Regions from separate parts of the Paenibacillus sp. EKM206P genome, predicted to be linked through region 2. Evidence: predicted binding sites of a transcription regulator. Region 2 holds the regulator's gene; each other region holds the start of a gene.
What was found. The regulator Rex, encoded in region 2, represses fermentation and respiration genes when NADH is low (regulators of the CRP and FNR family bind a similar motif). The targets are predictions, from matches to a motif close to TTGTGAAATATTTCACAA.
Positions count from the first base shown of each region.

Region 1 (7,464 bases), 160 kb from region 2:
CTAGGGTCATTGGATTGCCTTCATTCAAGGCCCAAGTGTCCGGATTATGGCAATACTGACATTTCAACAAGCATCCTTGCATAAAGAGCACGAAGCGGATGCCGGGACCATCGACGGTCCCGAAGGTTTCCAATGAGTGTATGTGTCCTTTCAACATGTTGCATCATCCTTCCCGCATCCGCTATGCGTGCGTCATTGTAATACTTATTTACATTGTACCGTGGAAAGTACGGTTAATAACATCCAATTGTTGTTCACGAGTCAGCTTGATAAAGTTAACGGCATAACCGGAAACACGGATCGTCAGCTGTGGATAGTTTTCTGGGTGTTCCATTGCATCCAACAGTTGTTCGCGAGCAAACACATTGACATTCAGATGATGTGCGTGGCTTCCAAAATAGCCATCCATCATCGAAACAAGGTTTGTTTTGCGTGTTTCTTCTTCTTTACCCAGTGCTTTAGGCACGATAGAGAAGGTGTTCGAGATACCATCCAGACTGTGTTCATAAGGCAATTTGGCTACGGAACTCAGAGATGCCAAAGCACCTTTTTTATCACGGCCGTGCATTGGGTTTGCCCCTGGTGCAAACGGTTCGCCTGCTTTACGTCCATCCGGTGTTGTACCTGTTTTCTTACCATACACCACGTTAGAAGTAATAGTCAGTACAGATTGAGTAGGAAGCGCATTACGATAAGCTTTATGCTTGCGAATCATGCTCATGAAGCTCTCTACCAGTTCCACAGCGATGTTATCTACACGGTCATCGTTGTTACCGTAGCAAGGGTATTCGCCTTCAATTTCAAAGTCAACAGCAATCCCTTTTTCGTTACGGATTGGTTTAACTTTTGCAAATTTAATGGCACTCAAGGAGTCGGTAGCAACTGACAGACCCGCAATACCACAAGCCATGGTGCGGAGAATATCACGATCATGCAACGCCATTTCAATGCGTTCGTAGCTATATTTATCATGCATGTAGTGAATAACATTCAAAGTGTTCATATACAGTTTGGCCAACCATTCCATCATAGGTTTGAAGCGACTCAACACTTCTTCATAATCCAGAACTTCACCTGTAATGGCTGGGAATTCAGGCCCTACTTGGACGCCAGATTTTTCATCTTTACCACCGTTAATTGCATACAGCAGAGCTTTAGCCAAGTTAGCACGAGCACCAAAGAATTGCATTTGTTTACCGATTTTCATTGCCGATACACAACAAGCAATACCATAGTCGTCTCCATAAATCGGACGCATCAGATCGTCATTCTCGTACTGAATGGAGCTAGTTTCAATAGAAACTTTCGCACAATATTTTTTGAAGCCTTCAGGCAATTTTTCCGACCACAGTACAGTCAGGTTCGGTTCCGGTGCAGGTCCCAGATTGTAGAGGGTGTGCAGGAAACGGAAGCTGTTTTTAGTTACCCGAGTTTCTCCAGTTACGGACATACCACCAATGGACTCAGTAACCCAAGTTGGATCTCCACTGAACAGTTCATTATAGTCAGGTGTGCGCAAGAACTTAACAATACGCAATTTCATAACAAAATGATCGACCAGTTCTTGAGCTTGTTCTTCTGTCATTGTACCCTCTTCCATATCACGTTGAGAGTAAATATCAAGGAAGGAAGATACACGTCCTAAGGACATTGCTGCACCATTTTGTTCTTTGATTGCTGCAAGATATCCAAAATATACCCATTGGAAAGCTTCTTTCGCATTGTTAGCAGGTTTTGAAATATCAAAACCGTGCTCAGCAGCCATTTGTTTCAGTTCATTCAAAGCACGAATTTGCTCGGAAATTTCCTCACGCAGACGAATTACGTCTTCTTCCATGGAATCAACTTCAAGGCTTTTCAGTTGCAGCTTTTTATCTTGGATCAAGAAGTCTGCACCGTATAAAGCTACACGACGATAGTCACCGATAATACGACCACGGCCGTATGCATCTGGCAGACCAGTAATGATACCAGCTTTACGAGCCGCTCTCATTTCATCTGTATAAGCGTCAAATACACCTTGGTTGTGAGTTTTACGAATATGAGTGAAGATATCAATGATACTTTCTGGCACTTCAAAACCATAGGCTTTGCAAGCGTCGATCATCATTCGAATTCCGCCAAACGGCTGTAAAGAACGTCTGAATGGAGCATCTGTTTGTACACCGACAATTTGCTCTTTATCCCGGTCTAGATAACCCGGTTTATGTGAAATAATAGTGGATGGCGTATTCACGTCTACATCAAGCACGCCGCCGTTTGCCAACTCTTTTTTGGTAAGATCGGATACAATATCCCACAATGCAGTTGTGTTGGCCGTAGGACCAACCAAAAATTCTTCATTGCCAACATAAGGTAAGATATTGGTTTCAATAAAATCGTTGACGTTGACTTCTTTAGTCCATTTGCCTTTTTTAAAACCTCTCCAGCCAGATTGTTGCTCTTGTAATTCTCTCTCAATCACCGACATGTAAATCCCTCCAAATTGTTTGGTCTTCCGGACTTGTGATTTTTTTCACGATAAAGCTATTTCTTGAGCCCGGCCTGTTCACCGATGCCTTACGCTCAGTGTCGGGACCTTTCTTACACCCTTATTGTAGAATAATGATAGAGTGTAGTATGTGACAAAAATCACAATATGAGTGATTTTTGTCACTTTATTTTCCCTAGCTTCGCACCTATATCCTTAGCCTTGCCGTTCACCTCCCTTCCCAAACCAACAGGCCCTCTATATAGAGAGCCTGCATCGGTATTGAACGAGAAAATGCTTTTTCACAAGCCTCTTCTTACCTATTATATTATTGGTCAAAACGTCCGTAGAAGGCATTGCGATAGACATCAGCCAACTCAGTAACCAGTGGCAACTTAGGATTCGCAGTTGTACATTGATCTTCAAATGCGCGGTCAGCCAGATAATCTACACGTGATTCGAAATCTTTCGCATCGAAACCGATTTGTTGGAACGATTCCTCGATACCGAGTGTTTTGTTCATTTTACGGATCGCTTCGATCAAGCTGTTAACCCCTTCTTCGGTGGTGCGTGCAGGCAGTCCCAGTATGCGCGCGATTTCTGCATAACGCTCATCCGCAACAAAGTGCGAATATTTAGGGAACGAAGCAAATTTTGTCGGTTTTTTCGCATTATAACGAATAACGTGCGGCATCAAAATGGCATTCGTGCGGCCATGCGCTGTATGGTATTGTCCACCCCATTTATGTGCAAGACTGTGGTTAATGCCCAAGAATGCATTAGCAAACGCCATACCAGCAAGTGTGGAAGCATTATGCATTTTTTCACGAGCCAGCTTATCACCGGTCAGAGCCGATTGTTCTAGGTATTGGAATACCAATTGAATGGCTTTAATTGCCAGACCATCTGTGTAGTCATTAGCCATTACGGACACGTAAGCCTCGATAGCATGTGTCAGAACGTCCATACCTGTGTCCGCTACAGCTGTTTTAGGCAGCGAATATACAAACACTGGGTCAATAATTGCCACATCAGGAGTCAACTCATAGTCAGCCAGTGGGTACTTCGTGTCGCCCAGGTTTTTGTCCGTAATTACTGCGAACGATGTAACTTCGGAACCTGTACCCGATGTTGTAGGGATAGCTACAAATTGTGCTTTTTGGCCCAGACGTGGGTACTTGTAAATCCGTTTACGGATATCCATGAATTTTTGTTTTAAGTTATTGAAATCAGTATCTGGATATTCATAGAACATCCACATGCCTTTAGCGGCATCCATTGGCGAACCGCCGCCCAGTGCGATGATGCAATCCGGTTGGAAACGTCTCATCATTTCAGTACCACGTTCTACCGTAACTGTCGATGGATCTGGCTCTACTTCAGAGAACACTTCGATAGCTACTGGTGTTTGGCGCTGATGCAGATAATGAATAACACGATCTACATATCCCAGTTGTACCATCATAGGGTCTGTGATAATAGCTACACGTGTGATATCAGGCATTTTAGCAAGATACTGTGTCGAATTTTTTTCAAAATAGATTTTGGAAGGTACTTTGAACCATTGCATATTCACCGTCCGTTTCGCCACCCTTTTCACATTAATCAGATTGACTGCCGATACGTTCGACGAAGTCGAGTTACGACCGTACGAACCGCAACCAAGTGTCAACGAAGGAAGATTGGTGTTGTAAATGTCGCCAATCGCACCATGTGTGGAAGGTGCATTTACAATGATACGTCCTGTTTGCAAACGGTTTGCAAACCGAGCGATAACATCCTCATCGTTCGAATGAATAGCGGACGAGTGACCCATGCCCCCGAATTCCACGACTTCAGCAGCGCGTTGAATACCTTGTTCCGCATTTTTTACTTTATAGCAAGCTAATACAGGACTCAATTTTTCCGCAGACAATGGGAATTTTGTTCCTACCCCTTCAATCTCAGCGACCAAAATTTTAGTTCCTGCTGGTACTGTAATACCACTCATTTCAGCAATTTTCACAGCAGACTGCCCGACAATAGCTGGGTTCACTGCACATTTCTCGACATTCATAGCTCCTTGAGTGAGCTTAGCTGCTTCTTCTTTATTTACAAAATAGCAACCGTTAGCGATCATCAATTTTTTCACTTGTTCGAAGATTGGCTCTTCGATAATAACCGCTTGCTCCGAAGCACAAATCATACCGTTATCAAAAGATTTCGAGAGGATAAGATCGTTCACGGCCTGTTTGATATCTGCTGTTTTTTCAATAAAGCAAGGCACGTTACCAGGACCTACACCAAGTGCTGGTTTACCGCAGCTATAAGCTGCCTTAACCATGCCTGATCCACCAGTTGCCAAAATTAGCGCCACATCAGGGTGGTTCATCAATACATTGGTCTTATCCATCGAAGGTGCTTCAATCCATTGAATACAATCGGCCGGAGCACCATGTTTAACAGCTGCTTCGAGCAAGACGCGGGCTGCTTCCGCACTACACGATTGAGCAGATGGATGGAAACCGAAAATGATTGGGTTACGTGTTTTAATGGCAATCAGCGCTTTGAACATCGTAGTCGAAGTCGGGTTTGTCACTGGAGTGATCCCCATGATAATACCGACTGGCTCTGCTATCTTTTGAAAACTGTCAAAATCATTGTCTTCAATGACACCGACGGTTTTTTCATTTTTGATGCTATGATAGATATATTCTGTTGCAAACATGTTTTTGGTGATTTTGTCCTCGTACACACCGCGTCCTGTTTCTTCAACAGCCAACTTCGCCAGGTACATGTGTTTATCCATCCCTGCGAGTGCCATAGCTTGTACGATTTCGTCAATCTGTTCCTGATTCATACTCATGAAAGCTTGCTGTGCCCGGTTCCCCCGGTCAATCAGCGTTTGAATATACTGCTCTGCGCTTTGCTCTTTTTGAATAACCTCGTTTTTAACAGCCATTTCCCTCATCCTCCTGTTATCTCGTGTACTATCTCTTGTTCACGCACTGATCGTAACACAGCTTTTCAAGATATATTGTGATTTTTTTCACAATCTATTTAAAATTTTATTTTATGAAGTGAATTAAATCACAAAGTTTGGAATTCTGCCACTTTTACCCCCTCTTCTTGCCCCAAAAACTCATTGCACAAGTATATAATGAATTTGAATTGATCAAGTTGCAGATAAAAAACATAGGATACAAAGGGGAAATGGACGATGAGAAACCCTACAAATGTAATGGAAGCCCGCGGCAACACCTGTTGCTTCTCGGAGGCCAGCTTCAACCGATTGCAAGTAATGATGAAAGATCGAGTTATGCCAGAAAGCTCGCATCTGTTCTGGGAAGGAGATACAGCGGATAAGCTGTTTTATATTAAGCGCGGACGCGTGAAAGTAACCAAAACAACGGATGAGGGCAAGGAACTTATTCTATATATGTATCAAAGCGGCGATCTTGTTGGTCAAGCCGATCCATTTTTCGGTACTAAGCATTCCTTTTCTGCTGAGGTTCTGGAAGACAGTGATATTGGCGTAATCGATCATACAGATTTGGAACTGCTTATTTGCCAGCATTGTGATTTTGCGATTGACTTTATGAAATGGATGGGTTCACATCACCGCATTACTCAGACTAAGTTCCGCGATTTGATGATGTACGGCAAGCCAGGCGCTTTATGTTCAACGCTCATTCGTCTATGCAATACCTATGGTGAGCCTCACGGCGAACATATCCTGATTCATAAAAAAATTACTCATACTGACTTATCAAATATGATCGGTGCGACCCGGGAAAGCGTAAACCGGATGCTTAGTGATCTACGTAAGAAAAATGCAGTTGAATATGATAATGGTATGATTGTTGTCAAAGATTTGGAAATGCTGCAAGGTGTATGTCATTGTGAACTATGCCCTCGTGAGATTTGCCGGATATAATAAATCGTTTTTTTATGTAAAAGGGAGTGTTATAAGCCACTATAGCTTATAACACTCCCTAATTTATTTCCACTCCCCTACTTATACAGGAGCAGTAGCGAAGCATTTTAATGACAGTCCTTCTTCTGGCAACACTCTTTAAAACTGTAAACATAGATAACTTAAATTCCCCATCTCATAGCTTCTATGGATAACCTTGGCTTTGTTTGCAGGATTGCCACTCCCCATTGCAATAAACAACGGTACAAAGTGTTCTGCTCTGGGTACGGCCTGGCGAGCATACGGTGCTTCGCTTTCATAGTGATCCAAAGCCTCTATATCTCTACTTTGTACTTTTTCAATAATCCAATCATCAAAATCTATAGCCCAAGGTTCTGTTTTCGTTTCCCCCCATTTGACGATACGCAGATTATGAACAGTCACGCCACTACCAATGACCAGAATATCCTGTTCTCCCAGTCCTCGCAGCACTTCACCAATAGCATATTGTGCTTTGGGCGAGAGATATGGATTTACAGAGATCTGAACTACCGGAATGTCTGCCTCAGGATACATACGATGCAACAATGTCCAAGATCCATGATCCAAACCCCTCACCCGATCAGTTTCTACGTCAATGCCCTTTTGTTCATATAATTTTTTCAGCTTATTGGCCAGTTCCACAGAACCATGTGCTGGATATTTCACTGTGTACAGTTCCGGTGGAAAACCGCCAAAATCATAAATGGTATCGTACACGTCATCCATCGAACTGATCGTCAACGTTTGTGTTTCCCAATGAGCAGTAAAGATAACTATTGCTTTAGGACGAATACTTTTCCCCAGTTGCTCTAAAAATGAAGTATAGTCCGTCTGTTCAATAGCAAGCATCGGTGAGCCATGGGCCAAAAATAAAGATGGCATCATATAAAGATCCCCTTATCATCAACAATTTATTTTATTCATCAAGTAACTTTATGTAAGTAATGATACATAAGTAACAGAGTCATGTCAACACAGATTTTAACATACACTTAAAGGTCAAAGATTCTATAAATAAAGATTGATATAGGTATAATGTCATAGTAATATGTAACTA
Region 1 covers NZ_JAAMNQ010000003.1:595,363-602,826, forward strand. Annotated here, with positions in the region: gene pflA (pyruvate formate-lyase-activating protein) at 1-157, opposite strand, end outside; gene pflB (formate C-acetyltransferase) at 209-2,470, opposite strand; gene adhE (bifunctional acetaldehyde-CoA/alcohol dehydrogenase) at 2,799-5,411, opposite strand; gene G9G53_RS09555 (Crp/Fnr family transcriptional regulator) at 5,670-6,386, shown strand; gene G9G53_RS09560 (DODA-type extradiol aromatic ring-opening family dioxygenase) at 6,525-7,292, opposite strand.
Region 1: a site for Rex is predicted at 2,504-2,521, ahead of pflB (formate C-acetyltransferase). Genes of this name have one in related genera too.

Region 2 (7,464 bases):
TTACTCCACCCTTTCCTGGTCACTCTCATATATTGTATCCTTCTTTGTCGAAAAATACATGTTTATGTCCCAATAGATAATAATATCTTAGCACGGACTAAAAGTAAAAAAAAATAACCAGCATAAAAAATCATGCTGGTAATAAAGCATTTTCACTAAATTGACATCTAAATTGGTCTCCAGACAAAGTTTCCTCCTTCATCAGGATGTCAAGTGAGTTGTCGAACACAGGACGATGCTTTTCCAGCAGTTCCAAAGTTCGGGTATGCAGGTCAGCCATAATCTCGCCATTTTCCCGCATGAGTTCTTCTTTCGTTACCATTTCCATGTTAATAATGCCAAGTGAAGTCAAACCGGAAGTCATCATCGTATGAACGATGTTCAGTGCTTGCTCAAAATCATTACTAGAGCCGGTACTTCGACCGCCATAGTACATTTCTTCTGCCGCAGCCCCTGCGAGCGAGATCATAATCTGCTCCTCCAGGTACTGCTTGGTGTATAAATACTGCTCTTGCTGTGGATTGTGACGCACATACCCAAGCGCTTTCCCACGTGGGCTAAGTGCTACCTGGCTTACGCTACCAGGACGAACAATTTCGGCCATAATAGCATGTCCTAGTTCATGAATCGCTACACGTTTTTTCTCTTCCAAGGTCGATTCTCGATCTGTCTTTTCACCCATCATCACTTTGTCAATTGCCATCGACAGATGTTTCTGTGCAATCATTTTCTGATCCTGTCTCATTGCATAGATTGCCGCTTCATTCATTACGCTCTCCAGCTGTGCGCCAGAAAACCCATAAGATTCCTCAGCAATTTTATCCAGATTCGCATCTTCCTGAATCGGTTTGTTTTTGGCATGAATTTTGAGAATATGAAGACGGCCCTTCTTATCAGGCAAATCCACTTGAATATGACGGTCAAAACGCCCTGGACGCGTTAAGGCGCTGTCCAGCATTTCTTTACGGTTTGTTGCCGCAATGATCAAAATCCGCGGTGTATCTACCGAATAAATACCATCCATTTCTGTCAGCAACTGATTCAAAGTCTGATCATATTCTCGTTGCTGTCCACCCTCACGTTTACCACCAATAACGTCGATTTCGTCAATAAAAATAATTGCATTTTCCTTCTTTTCCTTGGCTGCACGAGTACGTGCCTCCCGGAACAACTCACGCACACGACCTGCTCCAACACCAACGTACATTTCAACAAATTCACTACCTGAGGCTGCAACAAAAACAGAATTAGTATAGTGTGCCGCTGCCTTAGCCATCAGTGTTTTTCCTGTTCCCGGAGGACCTGTGAGCAAAACGCCTTTTAATGGACGGATACCAAACTTGGAGATTTCATCATGTCGATTCAAAAAATCCAAGGCCTCACGCAGCTCCTGCTTAGCGCTTTCTTGCCCACCGATTTCCTCAAAAGTCAGCTTGTCCGGACCATTTTTTTTACGTTTACGTTCTTGCCCAGCACCTACGGCCAAGCCCCCACGAGCATGCATGAGCATTAACAAGCCGCTGAACATCACACCAGCAACTAGAAGAGGGATAATGTTTACCCCAATAAAAACGAGAAATATAATGGTTACAGGCACAATGCCGATTAATATTTCCTTGATCCATCTAGGCATTAGGCCATACCCCCATTTGCTGAGATTGACGTGGCAAAACGATAAACTTGGTCGCTTTCCCTTCGCTGAGTCGGATATAGACATTGTTCGAATCCATGTCGGTATCAGCTTTGATACCCGTCTTTTTCTTTTTCATATGCTCAACTGTAGATGAAATTTGAGTATACTTTCTATTTTCCATCGCTTCGGCTACAGGAAACATAGCCTCAGACCACCATTGATTCAGTGCTGAATTGGAACGGTCTGCAATATCGAGCTTAATGGTGCGGCTGCCAATGATGGATTGTCCTTTTTGCTTAACTACATCGACCAATCCGGCCACATCCGCCTGCGGTTTGAGATCTAGTTTCAATACAACCCGATCCTGTTTAATATCTATTTGAGCGCTTGTCACGCCTGGATATTGAGAAACCAGTTTTTCCAGAGGACTTTGCATTGTAACCTGACGGTAAATGAACCATCCCCCAAATAGCAGCAAAGCTGCCAAAACTGCCGCCACAACGATAGGAACTGCACGCAATTTCAAACAACATCCTCCTCTCAAAATGTAAAACTCAGAAGAAACGGGACGAATGTCAACAAACAACCAAATTGCATGATCTTACAGTGATCAGCAATTCTTTTTTCTATCATTTTTGTCTATCACTTATAAAATATAGTATATCATAACGTATATCTAAAATCGAAGGCAATGTGTGGAGGAGTTGTGATGAGGCAAAATCTTTGGTTATGGTGGAGGTGGGACGCTGCGTGTAGGATTTGATCTTACGATCGCTGTTGCCCGCCATAAAGATGAATTTGCCTTAGGAGAGAAGTTGGGTAGGTAAAGATGCTTCGCTGGCTTTCAGCTCATCTTTACGGCATAGCAAGACTAAAAGACGTAAATACGAATTTCATCGCATTTACGTCTTTTTCTTGAGCTTTTAATCATTTACTAGTCATTCATTCCACATCTGCTAATCCTCAACCAGCTCAGTTATTGGGCAAAGTATACTTTACCCCCGTCGCTCCCCCATCTGAAAAACGGTAAAAGGCATAGTAATGATGGCTTCCATCATCGTAAAACAGCTGCCACACATATTCGCCATTGAACACACTCGGCTGGAGGCTTACAATTTTTACACCTGGAAGCTGCTGCTGAATTAGCGACGTCATTTTTTGCTCGTCGACTCCGTTCTTCAGCAGCTCGGTATGAACACCGCTATTATCTGCGGCAGGTACGTTAGGTTGTCCCTCCACTTTTTGAAAAGGAACCCATACCATTATATTTTCATTCTGTGCATTTTTCCCTTGAACCACCCAATATACCTGATCCCACACAGACTTCCATGTTTGAGTCGTGCTAACCAGACCACCTGATTGCTTGGCCTTAATGATAGCGGCATTTTTCTCAGCCACCTGGTCTTGAGTAACATAGGAATAATACCAGAAAATGCTGACCAGGATCAGTATCACGGCCAAAATGGCGACCGCTATCCATTTTTTCTTATTTTTCAAACCCGTGCTTCCTCTCTAAGGGGATGTGACACCTGAATTAGCGCGACAGCAGCCCTTCAAAGGCGGCTTGTGCCTCATGTTTGATACGTTCCTCGTCCATAGTCAGGCATTCGCCGTTTTTCACAACCTGACGACCGTCTACCCACACATGAGCCACGTCCTTGGCGCTTGCAGAGTATACCGCATGGGAAATAAGATCTGTACGCGGCAAGAAATGTGCCTGATTCAGATCCAACGCGATAAAGTCAGCCTTGTTGCCTGCTGCCAACGCTCCTACTTCTTTTAAACCAATCGACTTTGCACCGTATTCCGTTGCCAGACGCAGCGCTTCACTTGCAGGAACTGCCGTAGGGTCACCGGATACACCCTTGTGAATAAGTGCTGCCAGACGCATTTCCTCGAACATATCCAGGTTATTATTGCTGGCAGGACCATCCGTTCCGAGAGAAACCGTAACCCCTGCACGCAGCAATTCAGGCACTCTTGCCACACCACTTGCCAGCTTCAAGTTGCTGCCAGGATTGTGGGAAACCGCTACACCACGTTCTGCCAGTAAAGCTATTTCTTCGTCGTTCAAATGAACGCCATGGGCAACAAGCGAAGGACGGGAGAAAAAGCCAAGCTTATCCAAGTGTGCAACCGGACGCAAACCGTAGTCGCGTACGTTTTGCTCTACTTCGGCGATCGTCTCAGACATGTGCGTATGCAGTGGCAAGTCCAGATCATGCGCAGCTTGTACGAATTTTTCAATAAACGCAGGTGGACATGTATATGGCGCGTGCGGAGACATCATCGTAGTAATACGCCCGTCTGCTTTACCGTGCCAGTTACGTGCAAAAGTCACGGCCTCTGCCAGCTTGATTCGCTGTTCTTCCTCCGAACATAGTCCAATTGCTCCACGCATCAGACTTGCACGAATACCTGACTCCTCAGCCACACGAGCCACTTCATCCATATGATCGTACATATCGAGGAAGGTTGTTGTTCCACCTTTCAGCATTTCCAGCACAGACAAGGACGTACCCCAGTACACGTCTGTAGATGTAAACTTGGCTTCCATAGGCCACATTTTTTCCTGAAGCCATACTTGAAGTGCCAAATCATCTCCATGCCCACGCAGTAGAGACATCGCCGCATGACCATGAGTATTGATCAGACCAGGTAAAAACAATAGCCCTTTACCATCGATCGCTTCCGTCTCTTCCTCACCCGCAGGCAAGGTTTCGCCAATATAAGTAATACGACTATCCTCCACAATCATAAAACCATGGACTACCCCTGCTTCTGGTCCATTTACTGCAAAAGATCCGTTTTTAATCATCCATTTATTCACTGTCATATTGTGCTTCTTCCTTTCCGTCCTCCAAATAATAAGCGAGGCTAAGCAAATCAGTTGTAAAGTCTGTGGCATGAATCCGAATGTTGGCTGGTGCCTTGAGAGTAGTCGGTGCAAAGTTCAGGATCGCTCCAATTCCGCTATCAATAAGCCTATCAGCCACGTGCTGTGCTTCAAAATCAGGTACGGTAATAATCCCGATTCGAATGTTTTTTTCTTTCACAGTCGCTTCCAGTTCATCCATCGGTTGCACGACCAATGTATTGATCTTGGTTCCTACCTTATCCGGAAACGCATCAAATACCGCCACAATCTTCATATTGTCTTTTAAATAAGCGTTATAATTCGAAAGGGCTTGCCCCAGATTACCCGCTCCGACCAAGACTACATTAATTTGTTGGTCGATTTTCAGGATATGGCGTATTTTCTCAATGAGATAAGAAACATCATAACCAATACCCTTCCGACCAAAATCTCCAAAATAAGCAAGATCTTTACGGATTTGGGCCGGGTTCAAATCTAGCCTCTGTCCCAACTCTTGTGAAGAGACCGTAGCCACCTCCCGTTTGTGAAGTGCATTCAGATAACGTAAATATACGGGTAACCTCCGTACGACAGCCTCTGAAATTTTATCTGATTTCATACTTGCTCCCCCTAATTGTAACGAACATACTTATGTCCGTCCGTTATGCCTCTGTCTCCGGGGCGGATTGGAGCCATTCGGCGATGCGGGGCACCATTTGCTCCGATGGCATATGCTCCATTTTTGGTCCCGGTAACGAGTACAAAAAGTGCTTTCCGTAATAGGATTCAATCACACGCGTATCATAAACGATAACGACCCCGTGGTCGTTCGCTGTACGTACCAACCGACCAAATCCCTGTTTGAAGCGAATGACCGCTTGAGGTACAGACAGCTTCATAAATGGATTCTTCTTCTGCTGCTGGAGCAGTTCGCTTTTTGCCTCCAGCAGCGGGTGATTCGGCGGTTGAAACGGCAAGCGAACAATGGCTAGACAAGTCAGAGCCTTCCCCGGAATATCGACGCCTTCCCAGAAACTGCTGGTCCCCAGCAATACAGAAGCTTTCGCTTCCTGAAACCGGCGGGTTAGCTTGCTGCGACTTCCACTGTCCACACCTTGTCCCAGCACAGTAATTTCGCTGGATGCTAAGGCCTCTTTGAGCGGCTCATACACTTGCCGGAGCATCCGATAGGACGTAAACAGAACGAGCATTCTCCCCTGCGTCGCCTGAGCAGTCGCTCCTAGAGAGCTAACGAGCATATCTACAAAATGTGCATCTCCTACACTGCCCTTCACACTTGGGAAATCCCGTGGAATAACCAGCAACACCTGATCCCTGTAATTAAAGGGTGACGGGAGCTGCGAAGTCATCAGCCGCTCTTGATCTGCGGCCTCCTGTAAGCCGAGCTGATCGATCATGTACTGAAACGACTTATCTACCGACAAGGTAGCAGAAGTCAGAATAATGCTTCTTTTTTTGTCAAAAAACATTTCTTTCAACTGGCGGCTCACATCGACGGGTACCGCATAAAATTGCAATGATTTACTACGGAATTGCCCGCTCGCCTCGAGCCAGTATACGGTTGTTTCATCATCGAGTCGGATAAAAAAGCGCAAATTTTCTCGAATCCCCGCCAAATCCTTGAGCAGACCCGTGATATCTGTAATAAGGCTATCCGCCGCATAATCGTCATGTTCTTCCTTGACGTCCAGCATCAGCTTGTCGCCCTTGCGCAAAATTTCGCTCATCGTTACATATAGCTGATTTTCCAAAGCTCCCGCCTGATCCCACTTTGCAGGCTTGGCCGAAGGTTTGAGACGGGAAGAAAACTGTCCTGTTTCACCCGGTGTCGCATCACTTCGCTCCGGCAACATGCCAAACAGCTTGTCGCTTAGCAGGTCCCAAGTTTCCTTCACCTCTAACACGAGCGGATACAGCTGGTCGATAGTTGAGGCCCAATCTGCCGACTTCTCGTGCCCCGATTTCGCCAACTGTTGACGAAGTGAAGGCAGTTGTCCATTCTTGCTGTCTTTGAACAGTCGCGTCAGTGTATGCACGAGTGTGAAATATTTCATATGCATACCTAGGTGTTTACCAGCTACTTCCTCCAGGTGATGGGCTTCATCTATCACCAGATGTTCATAGCTCGGCAATAACTGATGACTGGCTTTGACGTCTGTGAACAACTTAGAGTGATTCGTAATAACAACATCCGCTATTCCTGCTTCATGGCGTGCACGATGATAATAACATTTGCGGAACCATGGGCAAGAACGACCAAGACAGGACTCTGAATCACTCGCCACCGTTTCCCAGAAATCCCCTCCACGGTTGCTCAGATTCAGTTCTTCATCATCACCGGTTTCTGTTAGCGTCAACCAGACGATCATCTGAGCCGCTGTAATTAAATCTTCCTTCGGTGTAGCGAAGTCTCTTCTGTTTATTTTATGTTCAAACTTACGCAGACACAAATAATGTCCCCGACCCTTGAAAATAGCAGCCCGGAACGGAAACGGAATCACCTTGGTTAGCATCGGAATGTCGCGCTCGCGTAATTGCTCCTGCAGGTTGATCGTATGTGTACTCACCATAACGCGCTGTCCCTTTTTCACACTGTGATACAGCGATGGGAGCAAATAACCCAGAGACTTCCCTGTTCCTGTACCTGCTTCAATCAGCAGATGCTTGTCTTCACTCAGTGCCTGATTCACACCCTCAATCATCTGTATCTGCGCCTCGCGCTCCTCATATTGACTCAAGGATGAACGCAAATTGTCCCGCACATCATCCATGTACTCCTCAAAGGTAACACCTGACAGTGGATTCGGGTCATCTTCTCTACGCGGAGCAGCTAGCTCCGTCCAATCTTCCACTTTTAGCGCAAGCTGACGAAAAAACTGATATCCCTCCAAATCCTGAATAGGATCAAGCTCTTTCTCTTCACGCACCCCATCAAGAAACCATCCAAGGTCAC
Region 2 covers NZ_JAAMNQ010000003.1:436,153-443,616, forward strand. Annotated here, with positions in the region: gene G9G53_RS08710 (AAA family ATPase) at 131-1,633, opposite strand; gene G9G53_RS08715 (hypothetical protein) at 1,626-2,159, opposite strand; gene G9G53_RS08720 (cell wall elongation regulator TseB-like domain-containing protein) at 2,606-3,130, opposite strand; gene G9G53_RS08725 (amidohydrolase) at 3,168-4,469, opposite strand; gene G9G53_RS08730 (redox-sensing transcriptional repressor Rex) at 4,456-5,109, opposite strand; gene dinG (ATP-dependent DNA helicase DinG) at 5,153-7,464, opposite strand, start outside.

Region 3 (7,464 bases), on a different contig from region 2:
TAATCCGACGGTAGGCTTAAAGGATTTAGAGGCTAAGGTCACAAACGTATTGCCAGAGGAGATAGTAAAAGAACAGGAGGATTTATTGTGGGCAGATGCCTTGATTATTATTTCACCGGTATGGTGGGGCGGATTTCCCGCTGTTATTAAAGGATATATAGATAGAGTGTTCACAACAGGACTCATACGCTCTTCTGATGGTGTATATGGGCTTGAGGGCAAGAGGGCCTACTCGATTTTTACAACAGGATCGTCAGAAGACTATATTCGTATATCACGTCAGAAAGATATGCTCTACGCGGCGAACGATAATTTGTTTGGGTTCGCTAAGTTTTCGGATGCTGAGATTAAGCTTCTTTACTCGGTGCCGCGTGTAACCTTGGAGGAACGAAAAGCAATGCTGTTGGATGTCAATCGATTTGTCGATCGTATTTTTGATATGAGACCGGGAGAGGGGGGCAGTACGAGGGATAGCCTTTCTCTTCAAGCTTTGGAGCATGATTTGGCTAGCCATTAGATTATGTAAACTGAAGGGTGTTACTTTGGAAAAATGAAGAACACCCTTATGGGTGTTTTTTCGTTAGATTTCCCGGTGTTACCCGTGTAATATTTTGCTTGATAGACTTAATTTTCTCCTCAGTAAAGACTCCTGAATCCAGCAGGTCCAGAATGGAGAGCACGCCGCCGCGAGAACCCCAGCTGCCTTCTTCAATGACCTGGAAGGATACCCACCAAGTCGGGGATGGTTCCGGTACGCCAAGTACTTGAGTCAAACTGCCAAGAATATTTTCAAGCACTTTTTTGCGAACGTCGTTAGGCCAGTCACCATCCATCACCAGAACATTGATAGTAATTACATCACGTTCTGGCTGATCCGACAGCAATTGCCCGCCAATTGCCATGTAATCTATTGGACGTTCAGTGAAATGGACCTGAAACCCTTCTCTTGCTGGCGGACAATATTGACCTACCTCTGGAACGAGAACTGCATCCGTCAAACCTTCTGCCAAAAGACGACGCTGTTCAAGCGTTATGCGGCCTGCTTGATAATTTACATTGATCATGGTCATGGTCTGATATCTCCTTATTGAGGTTTAACTAAGCGATGTCTTGGAATTCTTTATGATATCTGTATCCAAGGCTTCATCTTGGCAAACTCATTGGTATTTGTTGATATCGTTAATATAAAATGGTGATAAGCCCTTGTCAACACTAATTATTATAATAATATATATTTATATAATATATTGATTAGATGTGAAGTTAGTTTAAATGGGCTATAATTATGTCTAGTCTAATGAAAGCATGACATACTACAGAGATTTGCTAGAGGTACTAGGAGGCATAATTTACAATGGCGAGACAGTCAGGAAAAACCAATACAATGTTTGCGGTATTAGGCATTCTGAGTCTGGGTCCTCATACCGGTTATGATATAAAGCAACATATGGAGCAGAGCACTAGTTATTTTTGGAATGAGAACTATGGTCAGATCTATCCCAGCCTTGCAGAGCTACTGGATCGAAAAGATATTGCAGTCGAGGTCATTCGACAGAAAGGCAAGCCTGACAAGAAACTCTACAGCATTACCGATCAGGGAAGGCACACGTTGTCAGACTGGCTTTCTCAGCCAATGGAGCATGTGGTGATGCTTAAAAAAAATGAGCTGCTGTTGAGGGTGTTTTTTGGCGGCAATTCTTCGCCTGAAACGATTATAAAGCACATACAGGAGTATAAAGAAAAGCTAGTGGAAAGCTTGCATATTTTTGAAGAACTTGAACGTTGGCTTATCAACGTAGAGCATAAAGACCATAACCACAAATATTGGATGATCACAATGAGCTATGGTAAGAGTCAGTTTAGCAGTTTAATTAGTTGGTGCGATGATAGCATTAAAATATTGAGTTCTTAGCAGTAGGTAAAAACTCATATGTAATGAATAATCAGAAAGCATGCTGAACTATCATGAGGAATAGAAAACTAGTAACGACAATTCTTGTCGTCTTCTCCGCATAGGGCCTTGACTCCTCCATAAAGCTGCTTTGCCAAGTTGGGCTCGCACCTTTATGGAGGAGTTTTTTTATCCCGTAAGGAGGATGCAATTATTCCACCAGCTTTTCAGACTTCACCAGCATTTCTCGTAATACGTGAGCGACTCGACTTTTCCGGTTCGCTGCTTTCTTTTTTATCAAGTGTAATGATTTTTTGTATGCATGAGTATGGCTTTGATCGTAGAACTGCTTGGCTGCAATGCGTAGTGTTCTTCTTAATAACAGTGCTGATGAGCGTGTTAACCTAGAGCGGAATCCCCTGCGCAATACCCGCAATGTATTCTTGTAGGTCTCAAAATCCTCGGATGGAGGGATAAGGGCAAATAAATTTAACGAGGAGTCATGGAATCCGTAGGTTTCATACATGATTCTCAGATTTTCCGTATTTAACACGTTACCTCTAAGATAGGTTGGATGTTCCTGATGATATCCGACCACCTCTTTGATGCAATAAAAAGGAATCTTCAAGCGATGTAGTCTATAGCCAAGGTCCCAGTCCTCGAGTCCATAGAGCACAAACCGTTCATTGAAACCTCCAATACGAATCAAGTGACTGCGTTTGATGGCTACACAACGAGTAACCAGCAGCATCCAGGGGGCTACGTCCGTTGAGGCAAATTGTTTCTGCGTATTCGGAGGAACCCTTGTGGGACTAACTACTTTAGACAGTGCACCCGTTTGGTGAAGGATATCTTCTGGGGTTATGATCGGAGTAATTTCGCTCGCTGCTTCATAGTCAGCATTCCATAAGTTGGATTGGGTAAGTATGTTGCGACATTGTTCTTTTTCTTCAGGAGAAAAGTCAGGGTAATAATGGGTAAAAGCATCGTCCCACGAGTGAGGAATGCCTGAAAGCACGGACTTGGGATATTTACGGTGATAACGACTCACAATCCTAATGAATTCCGGTAATACTACAAAGTCAGCGTCGCAGAAGATGATGTACAGCCCCTTTGCACGGCGCAGCCCCAAATTTCGAACGGCAGATCGACCGCGTTGTTCCGGGTGTGACACATAGATAAGAGGATAGGATGCTTTGAAGCCTTCGACCATTTCTTTCGTTCCGTCTGTAGAACCGTCATCAGCTACAATGACTTCGAATAGTTGCTTTGGATAGGTTTGTGTCTCAAATGAAGCGAGTGTAAGCAACAATTGCTGGACTCGATTATAGGTTGGAATGATGACGCTGTAGCGGATTGCCAATGTGATCCCCCCCACCTTTCTTATTAGAAAACGTTTGAACAAGATAAATAATAACAATGTATTCAAGGATTTTAGCCTGGTCTAGTCAAACATCCCTCAAGGTTCGAAACAGGCTTGGTCTTATCGCGGAAGTTAAGGTGGGAGTTCTGTATTTTCTGCTAATTTGCAGGTACGTTCAGTGGTGTTATGTATGTGTAATCATGGTATTATGCATAGAGATGTAAAGTAAAAGCGAGGGCGCTTCCCATCCGTTGAAAGCCCCCCTTAGCATACAGAAACAAACAAGAGATGAAATGGGCAAGTTATGGTAAACTATATGGAGTTATAGAAGACCTGAAAGAGGAGTACTATATGACACAATTTGTCTATAAGCAAATTATTGACGATCTCAAGATGAAAATCTTTGCGGGAAAGTTTGCAGATATGAGATTGCCAGATGAACGTAGTCTTAGTGAGACTTACCAGGTTAGTCGTAGTTCAATTAAACGTGCTCTGACTAAAATGGAGAATGTCGGAATTATTTTTAAAAAACAAGGTTCCGGGACATTTATTAATCCATTATACATAAGAAATGAATCTATCTTTAACTACGAAGGCTCTAATCTAGGGGTCACTGATAATTTTCAAATGCATGGTAAAAAGCCTAAGATCAAAGTATTGAGTTTTGAGGTCATTCCGCCAACAGAAGAATTACAGCGCGATTTGTTCTTGGAGACTCATGATTTTGTTTACAAAATTGTCCGCTTACGTCTGTTTGATGATGATCCTTTTATGATTGAAACGGGCTATATTCCCATTAAAATTGTCCAGAATTTAAATCAGACTATTATCGAGGGGTCCATTTTTAATTATTTGGAAGACTCGCGGAACTTGGCCGTCACCAAATCTTTTTTATCCATTTTTGCAGAACCGTCCCAAGAGAATGATCAAAAGCTGCTACATTTAAATGAAAATGAGCCTGTAGGTATTATGGAAGGTGTGTTCTTTTTAGATAACGGTACGCCATTTGAGTTTTCTCATATGCGATTTCATTACAAATATTTAAAATTTAATACCTTTGTATCGGTTCACTAATGATAAGACTGGAGAATTCTCCGGTCTTTTTTTTATAATTTTGAGAAAAGGATTGGAGCCTGCGATTGCAACGTTTATTACAAATTTTATTGGTTTATACTTCTATATATTTTAATGTAAGAGCTTTTTTACTGTCTTTTTAATTTATATTTCATAGTATGTTCAAAATTTCACAAAATTGGACCGTATCACTTGTGAAAAAGGTTGAATTTAATCGGCACGGCGTTATGATGTACATGTAGATGAAATTTCCGGAAATAAATTACAAACAATACTACTTAGGGAGTGGACACCATGTCATTATCACCCGTGTTAGCAGATTATTCATCTAAAACATATTTAGAAAAACTTGATGCATATTGGCGTGCAACGAACTACATTTCGGTAGGTCAGCTTTATTTAAAAGATAATCCTTTGTTGAGAGAGCCTTTAAAAGATTCAGATGTGAAGGTTAAGCCTATTGGACACTGGGGCACAATTCCAGGACAAAACTTTATTTATGCACATCTAAATCGTGTTATTAATAAATATGATTTGAACATGCTTTACATTGAGGGCCCTGGTCACGGCGGTCAGGTTATGGTTTCAAATTCATATCTGGATGGAAGTTACACCGAAATCTATCCGCAAATTACGCAAGATATCCCAGGTATGAAGAAATTGTTCAAACAATTCTCTTTCCCTGGCGGTATTGCTTCACATGCTGCTCCTGAAACACCTGGATCTATCCATGAAGGTGGAGAATTAGGCTACTCCCTTTCTCATGGTGTAGGTGCCATTCTGGATAATCCTGATCTGATTTCGGCTGTTGTTATTGGTGATGGCGAAGCTGAAACGGGTCCATTAGCCGCTTCGTGGTTCTCTAACAGATTTATCAACCCGATCACGGATGGTGCAGTGCTGCCAATCTTGCACTTGAATGGCTTTAAGATTAGTAACCCAACGATTATGTCTCGTCAATCGAAAGAAGAATTGACCTCATACTTTAAAGGTTTGGGCTGGGAGCCATTCTTTGTTGAAGGTGAAAATCCGGATCACATGCATCCAGAAATGGCGAAAGTATTGGATACGGCCATCGAGAAAATTGAAGCTATTCAAAAGAATGCGCGTGAAAATAATGATCTTACTCGTCCAGCGTGGCCGATGATTGTATTCCGTTCACCTAAAGGCTGGACGGGTCCAAAGGAATGGGACAACGTGCCGAATACAAATTCATTCCGTGCCCATCAGGTTCCAATTCCGGTTGATCAAAAAAATATGCAGCACGCACCTGCTTTGTTAGAATGGTTGAATAGCTACAGACCAGAGGAATTGTTCGACGAAAACGGTCGTTTAAACTCTGAGCTTGCTGAAATTCTGCCCACAGGCGATAAACGTATGGGAATGAACCCTGTTGCGAATGCGGGGAACCTCATTAAAGACTTGAAATTGCCGGATTTCCGTAACTATGCGCTGGATAATTCCGTACCTGGTAAAGTGATTGCGCAAGATATGTCGGTTTTAGGGAAATACGTTAAAGATGTGGTTGTCTTAAATGAACAAAATCGTAATTTCAGAATCTTCGGACCGGATGAAACAATGTCTAATCGCTTGGCTCCTGTTTTTGAAGTAACCAAACGCCAATGGATGGACCAAATTATTGAACCTAATGATGAATTCTTATCATCCTATGGTCGTGTAATTGATTCTCAATTATCCGAACACCAAGCTGAAGGACTGCTGGAAGGTTATGTGTTAACAGGTCGTCATGGTTTCTTTGCAAGTTACGAAGCCTTCCTGCGCGTGGTTGACTCGATGATCACCCAGCACTTTAAGTGGCTGCGTAAAGCAACGGATCAAGGATGGCGTGCAGATATCCCATCATTGAATGTCGTAGCAACTTCAACAGTGTTCCAACAGGATCATAATGGGTATACACACCAAGATCCAGGTTTGTTGGGTCATTTGGCTGATAAAAAACCGGAATTTATTCGGGAGTATCTGCCAGCGGATGCCAATTCCTTGTTGGCTGTTTTCGACACCATTTTAAACGACCGTCAAAAGATCAATTTGATTGTTTCGTCCAAACACCCACGTCCACAATGGTTTACTGCTGATGAAGCGAAGGAATTGGTGGATAAAGGGTTGAAGATCATTGACTGGGCAAGTACAGATCAAGGTGGAGAACCTGATCTTGTCATTGCTTCTGCTGGTACAGAGCCAACGATTGAAAGTTTAGCTGCGATTTCCATTTTGCATGAAAAACTGCCTGAATTGAAGATTCGGTACATCAACGTGGTAGATTTGCTGAAACTGAGAAGTCAAAAACTAGACCCGCGTGGATTATCTGACGCCGAGTTTGATCACTTTTTCACAAAGGATAAACCAGTAGTTTTCGCTTTCCATGGTTACGAAGGTCTGATCAAAGATCTGTTCTTTGATCGTCACAATCATAACTTGCATGTACATGGTTACCGTGAGAACGGCGATATTACGACACCATTTGATATGCGTGTATTGAATCAAATGGATCGTTTTGACTTAGTGAAGGAAGCTGTTCTCAACTTACCTGACGCTGGGAAGTACACCAACATTGTGGATGAAATGGATGCTACGGTTAAGAAACATCATCAATTCATTCGCGAAGAGGGCATTGACTTGCCAGAGGTAGAGAACTGGGTATGGAAAGGCTTGACCTTGAAATAAAAATTAAGACGCTTCAACTTTGTGTTGGACAACCAAGCAATTCAGCATGAAGTGGAATATATGATTTGGTAGCGGTATACGAGTGCCTGACTCCTTGAATTCAAGTATGATTTCAACGGGGATCAGGCACTTTTTGATGTAGCATACAGAGAATTTAATAGGAAAGTCACGAACTGGTGGGTAATAAGTATAGGAGGAACCGAGTCATTTGCTGTATTTTTCTGAGCATTAAAGGTGCTGCGGTATAAGAGAATAGTAAAGGAGGCTGTTAATATGAACGATCCAATTCCGGAGAAGGTATTGAATGATGGCACTAAGGTGCCCGTGATTGGATTTGGGACTGCTGGATTGAAGGGTGCAGATGGAGTCAAGGCAATTACCAGCGCGATTGATGCAGGTTACCGTCTGATCGACACAGCGTTCAACTATGAAAATGAGGGTGCTGTCGGGA
Region 3 covers NZ_JAAMNQ010000008.1:170,566-178,029, reverse strand. Annotated here, with positions in the region: gene G9G53_RS17465 (NAD(P)H-dependent oxidoreductase) at 1-517, shown strand, start outside; gene G9G53_RS17460 (tautomerase family protein) at 564-1,070, opposite strand; gene G9G53_RS17455 (PadR family transcriptional regulator) at 1,355-1,912, shown strand; gene G9G53_RS17450 (glycosyltransferase) at 2,103-3,254, opposite strand; gene G9G53_RS17445 (GntR family transcriptional regulator) at 3,606-4,328, shown strand; gene G9G53_RS17440 (phosphoketolase family protein) at 4,623-7,013, shown strand; gene G9G53_RS17435 (aldo/keto reductase) at 7,287-7,464, shown strand, end outside.
Region 3: a site for Rex is predicted at 4,487-4,504, ahead of G9G53_RS17440 (phosphoketolase family protein). Genes of this name have one in related genera too.